3 regions of the Enterobacter cloacae complex sp. IR5418 genome follow, and region 2 is predicted to be linked to each of the others. Evidence: predicted binding sites of a transcription regulator. Region 2 holds the regulator's gene; each other region holds the start of a gene.
The links. The regulator CRP, encoded in region 2, controls carbon source genes, mostly activating them, when cyclic AMP is high. The targets are predictions, from matches to a motif close to ATGTGANNNNNNTCACAT.
Positions count from the first base shown of each region.

Region 1: the regulator CRP is predicted to act here: its motif matches at 1,618-1,635, upstream of ACOTX7_RS10610 (glycine dehydrogenase).
Region 3: the regulator CRP is predicted to act here: its motif matches at 2,283-2,300, upstream of ACOTX7_RS17590 (PTS mannitol transporter subunit IICBA).

Region 1 covers NZ_JBMKHS010000010.1:107,919-112,129, reverse strand. Annotated here, with positions in the region: gene ACOTX7_RS10625 (DUF4311 domain-containing protein) at 1-481, opposite strand, end outside; gene ACOTX7_RS10620 (DUF4312 family protein) at 504-803, opposite strand; gene ACOTX7_RS10615 (SFCGS family glycine-rich protein) at 806-1,168, opposite strand; gene ACOTX7_RS10610 (glycine dehydrogenase) at 1,179-1,517, opposite strand; gene ACOTX7_RS10605 (Hok/Gef family protein) at 1,934-2,089, shown strand; gene cybC (cytochrome b562) at 2,160-2,546, opposite strand; gene pmbA (metalloprotease PmbA) at 2,589-3,941, opposite strand; gene yjgA (ribosome biogenesis factor YjgA) at 4,037-4,211, shown strand, end outside.
Region 2 covers NZ_JBMKHS010000006.1:167,614-171,824, reverse strand. Annotated here, with positions in the region: gene ACOTX7_RS07490 (hydrolase) at 1-161, shown strand, start outside; gene ACOTX7_RS07485 (YheU family protein) at 158-376, shown strand; gene ACOTX7_RS07480 (phosphoribulokinase) at 407-1,276, shown strand; gene ACOTX7_RS07475 (OsmC family protein) at 1,363-1,767, opposite strand; gene crp (cAMP-activated global transcriptional regulator CRP) at 2,078-2,710, shown strand; gene ACOTX7_RS07465 (YccS/YhfK family putative transporter) at 2,768-4,211, shown strand, end outside.
Region 3 covers NZ_JBMKHS010000025.1:37,152-41,362, reverse strand. Annotated here, with positions in the region: gene mtlD (mannitol-1-phosphate 5-dehydrogenase) at 1-87, opposite strand, end outside; gene ACOTX7_RS17590 (PTS mannitol transporter subunit IICBA) at 190-2,097, opposite strand; gene ACOTX7_RS17585 (DUF3302 domain-containing protein) at 2,762-3,118, shown strand; gene ACOTX7_RS17580 (HlyD family secretion protein) at 3,121-4,211, shown strand, end outside.

The DNA of each region.
Region 1 (4,211 bases), on a different contig from region 2:
AGAAGATCACCGGCATCACGGTGTTGACCAGCAGGTTCGCGGCAGGCACCAGCACCTTCACGGCGGTGACCTGTAGCGCTGCCGGAACGGAGGAGGCGGTCAGGTTAAGGAAGGTCACGACAATCATGCCGATGATGCCGCAGGCAATCGCCATTTTGCGCGGGTCATGCAGCGTTTCGCCGACGTTACGGTTTTTGATCATCAGTGCAGCTGCACCCCAGTTCGGGATGATGCGGTGGTCAACGTCCTGTGTGAAGGCACCTGCGGCCACGGAAGAGGCCCAGGCGTTAAAGAAGAAACCTAACCCAAAGGAGAAGTGGGACGCCGGATCCCCTTCACAGGAGTTCAGTTCCCCCAACGTACGAAACGCGCCCATACCCTGAGTGGTAGGCGCATGAAACATGCGTGCAGCCCCGGCGCCAACACCGACGCCAACCAGGCCGCCAATGATGAGCGATTTTATTAATATAATTAAGAACATCAGTCTGCCCTTTTATGAATAATCAGCGTTGCGTGACGAAATCCACCTGGTCAAGATTGATGGCGGTCACGTTGACGGTCACATCCAGCTCCACGCTGTAGGTGCGTCTTTCCCGGCGCAGAAAGAAGAACAGAAACGCTTCTTTTCGCACCGCTTCTTGCGCCTGAACAACCTGCACATCCTGTGGCTCAATACGCAGTAAGATATGCGGTGAGGCTTTCATCACCGCGGCCTGAACGTGGTTGAGGGCGTCGGCAAAGGCGCGCGCTTTGGCGTCGCCCTTCCCCTTCACTCTCACCGTGGTTGTGAACTGTTCTTTCATGCTTATGCGCCGTACTTCTTCTGCCACGCCTGTACCAGACGCTCGCCCAACTCTTCTTTATCCATAAAGCCGAAGCCCAGCACGTTGCAGCCTTCATTGATGGCGGTCACGCCCTCATCCACGGAGCGCATGCCGTATTTGGCCTTGTAGCCATATTTGGTTTGGGCGGTGATGGCACCCGCGCCGCCGCTGCCGCAGAAGGAGATGCCGAAGGTGGCGTTTTCTGCTTTCATCACGTCACCGAGCTTCATATCCGCTGCCATACCCGGTACGACAACCGCACGTCCGCCAGCCTTTTCCACACCGGCAGCCACTTTCTGACCTTTGCCCAGGCGATCGCCAATTACGACTGTAATCTGTTCCATGTATTGCTCCTTAAAGGTTGTCTTTCGCGACTTCGAAGTGAACGGAGAGCAGCCAGGCTTCTTCATCAGGAAGGTTGCCAAACTGCACTACCACTTCACGGGCAAGCTGCATTGAATCTGGTGAAATTTCGTCGAACAGTTCTGCTTCAACCTCCGGCAGCGGCTCGCCGGTCACGGACCGGTGCGCCATTGCGCGAACGTGGGAGGTCAGCATCTGCTCCTGTACCGCGTTGGGGATGATGTTGTGCCGGGCCAGCAGGGCGTAGACCTGCTGAAGCATGGTGTTCGCGAGCTGTTCTGTTTGCACCGCCTGTTCCCCAACGTCGTTCATTACCGCTCCGTTAATCACTCGTCTTACCCCGTTAATGGCTCTGGAATAAAACTAACGGCGGGGGGGAAATGTTTGTAGCGAGTTGTTTTCCACTTCAAAGTGGAAAGGCGAGCAGCGGCAGTGATCTGTGCCACATAAATGCGGTGAATCTGGATTAATTGCGACATTTGCGTGATGAATATCACGCTATTACGCGGCACTAAACAGGAAAGCAGAGTGGAAAAGATTACGAGCAGGCTCGTAGAAATGTGACGTGGATAAGGTTTTCTTATGGGGATCCGTTAGAGTGGCGGCGGGTGCTTGAGACTGACCGTCTCAGGCATGGGACGGAAAGTGGAAAGCCCCGCCTGATAAAAAATCAGGGCGGGGGCTCGAAACGACACGTCGGACCGTGGAGTTCGCTACCTCGCCCGCTTAAAAGCAAGGAGGCATCCATGAAACGCCAATCCCCAATTATCCGGGTTTTGATGATTGTTGCTTTGACAATAATCATTTTAACGCTGGTGACGAGGAAAACACTGTGCGAGATCCGTTTTCGTAACGGCTCGCTTGAAGTGACAGCGCGGATGGATTGTCGCTCCGGCCAGTAGGGAGCAACGATGCGGGGGCGCATAATGCGCCTCCGCATACGGGGAGAGGACGTACAGCTCAGGCACCCAATTAACGATACTTTTTGTGATACGTGTTGCGGGTCGTCACAAACTGATCGGCTGCCGCCTGGGCTTCCTTCACTTTGCCTTCGTTGGCCAGCTTCAGCGCACCGTCGATCTGGCCGACCAGCACGTCAAAACCGTGACGGTAGTCTTTCATTTCGGCGCTGTCCGCCGCTTTGCTTTCCAGCTTCGGTGGGGTCGCTTTTTGCGCGTCCAGCGCGGCTTCACGCATCTTCGTGAGTGCGTCTTTCATCTCCGCCGCATTGTCGGTTTTCTGCACCACCTTCAGGTTTTGACTGAGGATGTCCATGTTGTCTTCGAGATCGGCAGCAAACGCAGATGAACCAAGAACCAGCGTTGAAGCCACGACGATCGCTAACAGGTGTTTACGCATTGCTCACTTCCTTTTTTATTATTAATCACGCTTTTACGGGTATTATTGCCCGGCGATTTTCATCTCCGGCAGTAATACAGAACCACACTGAATATTGCTGCGTGTTTCAATATCGTTACCGACCGTAACAATATTGCGCCACATGTCCTTGAGGTTGCCGGCGATGGTGATTTCGCTCACCGGATACTGAATTTCGCCGTTTTCGACCCAGAAGCCCGCCGCACCGCGAGAGTAATCGCCGGTGATACCGCTCACGCCCTGCCCCATCAGCTCGGTGACCACCAGGCCGGTGCCCATCTCTTTCAGCATCTGCTCAAAGTTGAGACCCTGTCCGGCAATGCGCCAGTTGTGGATCCCGCCCGCGTGCCCGGTGCTTTTCAGCCCCAGCTTGCGCGCAGAGTAGTTGGTCAGCAGCCACTGGGTCAGCACGCCATCTTTCACGATATCACGGCGTTTCGTGCGCACGCCTTCGCTGTCGAACGGCGTCGAGGCCAGCCCTTTCAGCAGGTGCGGATGTTCTTCGATGGTCAGCCATTCCGGCAGGATCTGCTTGCCCAGCGAGTCGAGCAGGAAGGTCGATTTACGGTACACCGAACCGCCCGCAATCGCCCCCACCAGATGACCAAACAGGCCCGTCGCCACTTCATTGGCAAAAATGACCGGGGCTTTCATCGTGGAGAGTTTACGCGGCGAAAGGCGTGACAGCGTGCGTTCGGCGCACTCCTTACCCACCCACTCCGGAGACTGCAAATCCCCCAGCGCGCGGCCAATGGTATACGCGTAATCACGCTCCATGTCGCCGTTCTCTTCGGCGATGACGCAGCTGGAAAGCGAGTGACGGGTTGAGCAGTACCCCTGCAACATGCCGTGGGAATTACCGAACACTTTGATGCCGTAGTGGCTGTTAAAGCTGCCGCCTTCGGTATTGGTGATGCGTTTGTCAGCCTGTAAAGAGGCCTGCTCGGCACGCGCGGCCAGCTCAATGGCTTCATCCGGCGTCACTTCCGCCGGGTGGAACAGATCGAGATCCGGCGCGTCAAACGCCAGCAGCTCTTTATCGGCCACGCCAGCGTAAGGATCCGGGGAGGTGTAACGGGCGATATCCAGCGCCGCCTGCACCGTACGGGCGATGGCATCCGGGCTGAGATCGGTAGACGACGCGCTGCCTTTGCGATTCTGGTGATACACCGTGATCCCCAGCGCGCCATCGCTGTTAAATTCTACATTCTCCACTTCGCCATAGCGGGTACTCACGCTAATGCCGGTGGTTTTGCTGACCGCCACTTCGGCGCCATCTGATTTACCTGAAGCGAGCGTCAGCGCGGTGGAGACGGCTTCTTCCAGGATCTTACGCTGCGCTTCAACTTGTGAGGTTACTTTCATCGCAAATGCCATACTGTAAGAGAGAGTTAAGTGAAGTCTAACAGAGAACCGTTTTTCAGTGCGCGTCTTAACTGGTAACATTAGCCTCTTTTTTTAAGGAGCCTGACATGACTAAGCAGCCCGAAGACTGGCTCGACGACGTTCCCGGTGATGACATCGAAGACGAAGATGATGAGATCATCTGGGTCAGTAAAAGTGAAATTAAACGTGACGCCGAAGAGTTAAAACAGCTTGGCGCAGAAATGGTAGAACTGGGTAAAAACGCGCTGGATAAGATCCCGC
Region 2 (4,211 bases):
CGATCCCCGCGCCCGAACATCTGCCGGCCAACGTGGAGTATCAGCTCACCCAGTTCGGCGGACACGTCGGCTTTGTTGGCGGCACGCTGCGTCGGCCAAAAATGTGGCTTGAGACGCGTATTCCCGACTGGTTAACGGCTTATCTGGACGGTAAAAAATGATTATTCCCTGGCAGGATCTCTCTCCCGAAACGCTCGATAATCTGATTGAAAGCTTTGTCTTGCGCGAAGGCACCGATTATGGTGAACATGAACGTTCGCTTGAACAAAAGGTCAACGATGTTAAGCGCCAGCTTAAAAGCGGCGACGTGGTGCTGGTATGGTCCGAACTGCATGAGACGGTCAATATCATGCCCCGCAACGCGTTTCATGGCTGATCTTTACACTTTTCCAGTCAGGGAGTTGCTATGTCTGCCAGACATCCGGTTATTGCCGTTACGGGTTCGAGTGGGGCGGGTACCACTACCACCAGCCTCGCCTTCCGCAAGATCTTCGCCCAGCTTAACTTACGGGCGGCAGAGGTAGAGGGCGACAGCTTTCACCGCTACACGCGCCCGGAGATGGATATGGCCATCCGCAAGGCGCGCGATCTGGGTAAACACATCAGCTACTTCGGCCCGGAGGCGAATGACTTCGGCCTGCTGGAGCAAACCTTCCGCGAATACGGGCAGAGCGGCACCGGGCAGTCCCGCAAGTATCTGCACACCTACGATGAAGCCGTGCCCTGGAACCAGGTTCCCGGCACATTCACGCCCTGGCAACCGCTGCCGGAACCGACTGACGTGCTGTTTTACGAAGGATTGCACGGCGGCGTGGTGACGCCTCAGCACGACGTGGCGCGCCATGTGGATTTGCTGGTGGGGGTGGTGCCGATCGTTAACCTTGAGTGGATCCAGAAGCTGACGCGTGACATGAGCGAGCGCGGCCATTCGCGCGAGGCGGTCATGGACTCGGTTGTGCGCTCCATGGAAGACTACATCAACTTCCTGACGCCACAGTTCTCCCGCACCCACATTAACTTCCAGCGCGTCCCCACCGTGGACACCTCCAACCCGTTCGCCGCAAAAAGCATCCCGTCGCTGGACGAGAGCTTTGTGGTGATCCACTTCCGCAACCTGGAAGGCATTGATTACCCCTGGCTGCTGGCGATGCTACAGGGTTCGTTTATTTCGCACATGAATACGTTAGTGGTGCCGGGCGGAAAAATGGGGCTGGCGATGGAGCTGATTATGACACCGCTGGTGCAGCGGCTGATGGAAGGAAAGCAGATCGCGTGACGCCTGTTGCCGGATGGCGCTGCGCTTACCGGGCCTACGGGCGTGCAGTTGTAGGGCGGGTCAGCGAAGCGCCACCCGCCAAAAGATTACGCCTCGATCACTTCATACGAATGGGTGATGTTTACCGCTTTTTCCAGCATCAACGCCACAGAGCAGTACTTCTCCGCAGAGAGATCTACCGCGCGTGACACCGCCGCGTCCTTCAGCGCTTTGCCGGTGACGATAAAGTGCAGATTGATATGGGTAAACAGGCGTGGCGCCTCTTCGCGACGTTCCGACGTCAGCTTCACTTCACAACCGGTCACGTCATGACGGCCTTTTTGCAGGATCGACACCACGTCGATCGCACTGCATCCCCCTGCCGCCATCAGCACCATTTCCATTGGGCTTGGCGCTTTATCACCGGAGTTGCCATCCATCAAAACCTGGTGCCCGGAAGCAGACTCGCCCAGGAACGTTAACCCTTCAACCCATTTCACACGCGCTTGCATATTCACTCACTCCAACGTTGCATTTTTTATGACAGATTACGTGTACGTTACATTTCTCGCAACGGAAGGCGACCTGCGTCATGCTGAAGCGAGACACCAGGAGACACGCGGCGAAAGCTATGCTAAAACACTCTGGATGCTACAGTAATACATTGACGTTACACATGTATGCAGAGGACATCAAACTTTACTGGCTGCGAAACGTTACGACAGCCGACTTCCCAGGTATGGGTAAGAATTCGATTGCAACCCCAGAGTCCGGATGCATCTTATGACTCTGGTGACAGCTTATAACAGAGGATAACAGCGCATGGTGCTTGGCAAACCGCAAACAGACCCGACTCTCGAATGGTTCTTGTCTCATTGCCACATTCATAAGTACCCATCAAAGAGCACGCTGATTCACCAGGGTGAAAAGGCGGAAACGTTGTATTACATCGTTAAAGGCTCGGTGGCCGTGCTGATCAAAGATGAAGAAGGGAAAGAGATGATCCTTTCTTATCTGAACCAGGGCGATTTTATCGGTGAACTGGGCCTGTTTGAAGAAGGCCAGGAACGTAGCGCCTGGGTTCGTGCAAAAACAGCATGTGAAGTGGCTGAAATTTCTTACAAGAAATTCCGTCAGCTGATTCAGGTCAACCCTGACATCCTGATGCGTCTTTCTTCCCAGATGGCACGCCGTCTGCAAGTGACCTCTGAGAAGGTGGGTAACCTCGCCTTCCTGGACGTGACCGGTCGTATTGCGCAGACGCTGTTGAACCTGGCGAAACAGCCAGACGCCATGACCCACCCTGACGGCATGCAAATTAAAATTACCCGCCAGGAAATCGGTCAGATCGTCGGCTGCTCCCGTGAAACAGTGGGCCGTATCCTGAAGATGCTGGAAGATCAGAACCTGATCTCTGCCCACGGTAAAACTATCGTGGTTTACGGAACCCGTTAATTGTGGTCAAACGGCGTGCCGCCGCAGGGTGGCACGCCGTTTTTGTCTCTACTCCCCATGTGGCGCAGGCTGATCTATCACCCGGAAGTTAACTACGCACTGCGACAAACGCTGGTGTTGTGTCTTCCCGTGGCCGTGGGCCTGATCCTCGGACATCTTCAGCAAGGCCTGCTGTTTTCCCTCGTCCCCGCCTGCTGCAACATTGCCGGTCTGGATACGCCGCATAAACGCTTTTTTAAACGTCTGATTATCGGCGGCTGCCTGTTTGCGGGCTGTAGCCTTGCCGTACAGCTTTTGCTGGCTCGTGATATCCCGCTGCCGCTGATCCTGACCGTGCTGGCGATGACGCTCGGCGTCACCGCGGAAATCAGCTCGCTGCACGCCCGCCTGCTTCCCGCGTCGCTGATTGCCGCCATCTTCACCTTAAGCCTTGCGGGCAATATGCCGGTGTGGGAGCCGCTACTGATCTACGCCCTGGGGACATTATGGTACGGCCTGTTTAACTGGTTCTGGTTCTGGCTGTGGCGGGAACAGCCGCTGCGCGAATCCCTGAGCCTGCTCTACGTGCAGCTTGCTGAATACTGCGAAGCAAAATACACCCTGCTCACTCAACATACCGACCCGGAAAAATCCCTGCCGCCGCTGCTGGCGCGTCAGCAAAAAGTGGTGGATCTCATCAGCCAGTGCTATCAGCAGTTGCACATGCTTGCCGCCAACAAAAATCATGAATACAAGCGGCTGCTGCGTACCTTCCAAGTCGGGCTGGATTTGCAGGAGCATATCTCCGTCAGCCTTCATAATCCGGAAGAGGTGCAAAAGCTGGTGGAGCGCAGCCATGCGGAAGCGGTGATCCGCTGGAACGCGCAGACCGTCGCGGCGCGCCTGCGGGTGCTGGCTGACGATATCCTCTATCACCGCTACCCGACGCGCTTTAACATGGACAAACAGCTCGGCGCGCTGGAAAAGATTGCGCGTCAGCACGCGGATAACCCGGTCGGGCAGTTTGCCGCCTGGCATTTCAGCCGCATCGCCCGGGTGTTGCGCACCCAGCGCCCGCTTTATGCCCGGGACCTGATGGCCGATAAGCAAAAACGGCTGCCGCTGCTGCCCGCCCTCAAAAGCTATCTTTCACTGAAGTCTTCCGCCCTGCGCAACGCCGCGCGCATCAGTGTGATGCTGAGCATCGCCAGCCTGATGGGAGTGGCCCTGCACCTGCCGAAACCCTACTGGATCTTAATGACCGTGCTGTTTGTTACCCAGAACGGCTATGGCGCCACGCGGGTACGCATTCTGCATCGGGCGGGCGGGACGATGGCGGGGCTGATTATCGCGGGCGTGACGCTGCACTTCCATGTGCCGGAGGGCTATACCCTGGCCGGTATGCTGGCGATCACGCTGGTGAGTTACCTGATCATCCGCAAAAACTACGGCTGGGCGATGGTGGGCTTTACGGTGACGGCGGTATATACCCTACAACTGCTCACGCTTAACGGGGAACAAT
Region 3 (4,211 bases), on a different contig from region 2:
GAATGTCAGGGTAATGCCCGCGTCTGCCAGCAGTTTACCGATAAAGCCACGACCGATATTACCTGCGCCAAAATGTAATGCTTTCATAGTGTTAACCTTCATCAATGTTTTTACCCGAGAGGGCTGGGGTGAGGAACGTTTTCCCCTCACCCTAGCCCTCTCCCCAAAGGGGAGAGGGAAGAGGCGCTGCTATTTGTTGAGCAGGGCCAGAACTTCTTCCACGCTGGTGGTGTTGGCCAGGCGCTCGATGACGGTTTCGTCGTCCAGCGCGTTGGTCAGGCTGGTAATCACCTGGATATGCTCGTTGTTGCGAGCGGCGATACCAATCACCAGACGGGCGATGTCGTCCTCTTCTTCACCGAAGCGTACGCCGTCAGGATACTGACAGAACACCACGCCGGTTTTCAGCACGCGATCTTTCGCTTCCACCGTACCGTGTGGAACCGCGATGGATTCACCCAGGTAGGTTGGGGTCAGTTTTTCGCGTTCCAGCATCGCGTCAACGTATTCTGGCTGAACGTAGCCGCCTTTCACCAGCTGCTCACCGGCGAAGCGAATGGCCTCTTCTTTATTGGTCGCCGTGCGGCCGAGGAAGATGTTTTCTGCGCCCAGTTTGAACAGATGCGCGTTGCTCTCGTCGAAGCTGTCTTGCAGGCTGGTGCGCACTTTCACTTCGTTATCTTCATGACGCTGCGCCGCTACCAGACGTTCAGTCAGGCTGGAGTACAGGCCGCTGTCGAGGAAGTTGGTCAGGGAAATGTGCTGCGCCTGCGGCACCTGACGCATTGCGCGTTCGGTCAGATCGCGGTGCGTGATCACCAGGTCAACGTCCGGTGGCAGGCTGTTAATCGCGCTGTTGGTGACGGAGATGTTGGTCAGACTCGCATCCTGCACTTTCTTACGCAGCACGCCCGCACCCATGGCGCTGGAGCCCATACCGGCATCACAGGCCACGATGATTTTACGCACGTGGCTCAGGTCGTTAGAGACATCACCCGCCGCCAGCGGCGTAGCGCCTTTGGATTCGGCTTTCATGTCATGCATACGACGGGTTGCCGCTTCGATATCGTCGTCTTCTTTCACCTTGCTGGTTTTCAGCAGGATAGCGGAGACCACGAAGGAGACCGCCATGGCCGCACAGATCGCCGCGATGTTCGCGAAGTAGGCGCCTTTCGGGGTCATCGCCAGCACCGCCAGGATAGAGCCTGGAGAAGCAGGAGACACCAGACCACCGCCCAGCACGCTCAGGGTGAACACGCCGGTCATACCGCCGAGAATAACGGCCAGGATCAGACGTGGGTTCATCAGCACATACGGGAAGTAAATTTCGTGAATACCGCCCAGGAAGTGAATGATCGCCGCACCGCCAGCAGACTGTTTTGCGCTGCCGCGACCGAAGAACATATAGGCCAGCAGAACGCCCATACCGGGACCCGGGTTCGCTTCAATCAGGAAGAAGATGGACTTGCCGAGATCGTGTGACTGCTGAATACCCAGCGGTGAGAAGATACCGTGGTTGATGGCGTTGTTGAGGAACAGGATTTTCGCCGGTTCAACGAAGATAGACGCCAGCGGCAGCATGTCGTGTGCCACCATGAAGTTAACGCCCGCCGCCAGCAGCTTGGACAGCACTTCAACCGCCGGGCCAATGCCGAGGAACGCCAGAATCGCGAGGATCATCCCGATGATGCCCGCGGAGAAGTTATTCACCAGCATTTCGAAGCCGGATTTGATCTTGCCATCAACCCAGACGTCGAATTTCTTAATTGCCCAGCCGCCCAGAGGACCGGCAATCATCGCACCGAGGAACATCGGCATATCCGCACCGACGATAACCCCCATGGTTGTGATGGCACCCACGACACCACCACGGTCACCGCCCACCAGACGACCACCGGTATAACCGATAAGCAGCGGCAGCAGGTATGTAATCATTGGGCCAACAAGTTTCGCCAGCGTTTCGTTAGGCAACCACCCTGTCGGAATAAATAATGCGGTGATAATACCCCACGCGATAAACGCGCCGATATTTGGCATCACCATGTTGCTGAGGAAACGACCAAAGCTTTGCACTTTGATCTTGAAATCGGATGACATAAAACACCCCTTCTTATGTTTACGCTTAGGCTTGCGGCCCGAGGTTTATCGTTAATGTGCGGCGGCAGAGGTAGCCGGGCCCTGTTCTGATGCTGTGAAATCTGGCACTGAATCGTTCAACTGTCCAGATAGCGGAATTTTGTGTGATCTGAATCACGTAAATGTAGGGGGTGAGGATATTAATGAAGTGATCGCGATCACATAATGAGTGTGTAAAAAAAATACATCGCTCAGAATTACGCCAAAATGGGCGGTGTTTTGTGATTTCTATCACAATGTTAAGTTGGCTGTTTGTTTCCAGATTGTGATTTGATTCACAAAATATTTTTATTCCGATTCCTCCCGCTGCGAGCGCAGTCATTTTCTGCGTGTCGCAGTGCGGCACCCTGTAAAAAAGCAACATTAATCGCTAAGCCAAATGCGCCAAAATGTTGTATGGCGAAAAGCGAAAACCTGGATTACGCTCATATCGTAAGCGTAAATATATTTTTATTCAGGTTATATTTTGACACGTTTATAAACTTGCATGCAGTTATTATAAGAAACGATACTTCCCGGCTCTGAAATAATAGCCGCAGCCTGTTTGTTTAAAAATAAATAAATTAATCAGGTTGCGCATCAATTTATTCAATTAATGAGTTGACGTTGTGTAAGCGAGGAGACTATGTTTCTCAACTATTTCGCGCTGGGCATATTAATTTTCGTGTTCCTGGTTCTGTTCTACGGGATCATCGCTATTCATGATATTCCCTATAATATGGCGAAAAAACGTAATCATCCCCATGCGGATGCTATCCATACGGCTGGCTGGATCAGCCTGTTTACGCTCCATGCCATCTGGCCCTTCCTGTGGATTTGGGCCACGCTGTACCGGGAAGATCGCGGCTGGGGTATGCAAAACCACATTCAGCCGTCAGACCGACCCTCTGACGTTGATGCCCTTGCGAAACGCGTCACCGAGCTTGAGCAAAAGCTCGCCGCCGTGCAGCCCGTGGTCGATAAAAACACGCTGGAGCGATAATCATGGATCTGTTGATTATTCTGACCTATGTGGCCTTCGCCTGGGCTATTTTTAAAATATTCCGTATTCCGGTAAATCAGTGGACGCTCGCCACCGCGTCATTAGGCGGAATATTTATTGTGGCGGGGCTGATTCTGTTAATGAACTATAACCATCCCTATACCTTTACGGCGCAAAAAGCGGTTATTTCAATCCCCATTACGCCGCAGGTCACTGGCGTGGTCAGTGAAGTGACCCATAAAAATAACCAGCTTATTAAAAAGGGCGAAGTGTTATTTAAACTCGATCCGGGTAAGTATCAGGCGCGCGTCGACAGGCTGAAAGCCGATCTGGTTACCGCCACGCACAATATTGATGTACTTAAAGCCCAGCTCTCTGAGGCGCAGGCCAACACGACCCGCGTGTCTGCTGAACGCGACCGGCTGTATAAAGATTATCAGCGCTACGTCAAAGGCAGCCGGGCGAAGGTCAATCCGTTCTCTGAAAGCGATATCGATAACGCACGGCAGAACTATCTGGCGCAGGATGCGCTGGTAAAAGGCTCGGTTGCTGAACAGACCCAGATCCAGAGTCAGTTAGACAGTATGGTCAACGGCGAGCAGTCGCAAATTGCTTCGCTTCGTGCGCAACTGGCCGAGGCCACCTATAACCTGGAACAGACGGTGGTCCGCGCGCCAGGCAACGGCTACGTCACGCAGGTCCTTATCCGCCCGGGAACCTACGCTGCGGCGCTGCCGCTGCGTCCGGTGATGGTGTTTATTCCCGAACAGAAACGCCAGATTATCGCTCAGTTCCGCCAGAACTCATTACTGCGTCTGAAGCCTGGTGACGAAGCGGAAGTGGTGTTCAACGCGCTGCCGGGCCGGGTGTTCTCCGGCAAGCTTACCAGCATCCTGCCGGTGGTGCCGGGAGGAACCTATCAGGCACAGGGGGTGTTACAGTCGCTGACGGTGGCGCCGGGTACGGATGGGGTGCAGGCGCTTATCGAACTGGAACCGAACGCGGATGTTGATGCGCTGCCTGACGGCATCTATGCCCAGGTGGCTGTCTATTCCGACCACTTCGCCCACGTCTCGGTGATGCGTAAGGTATT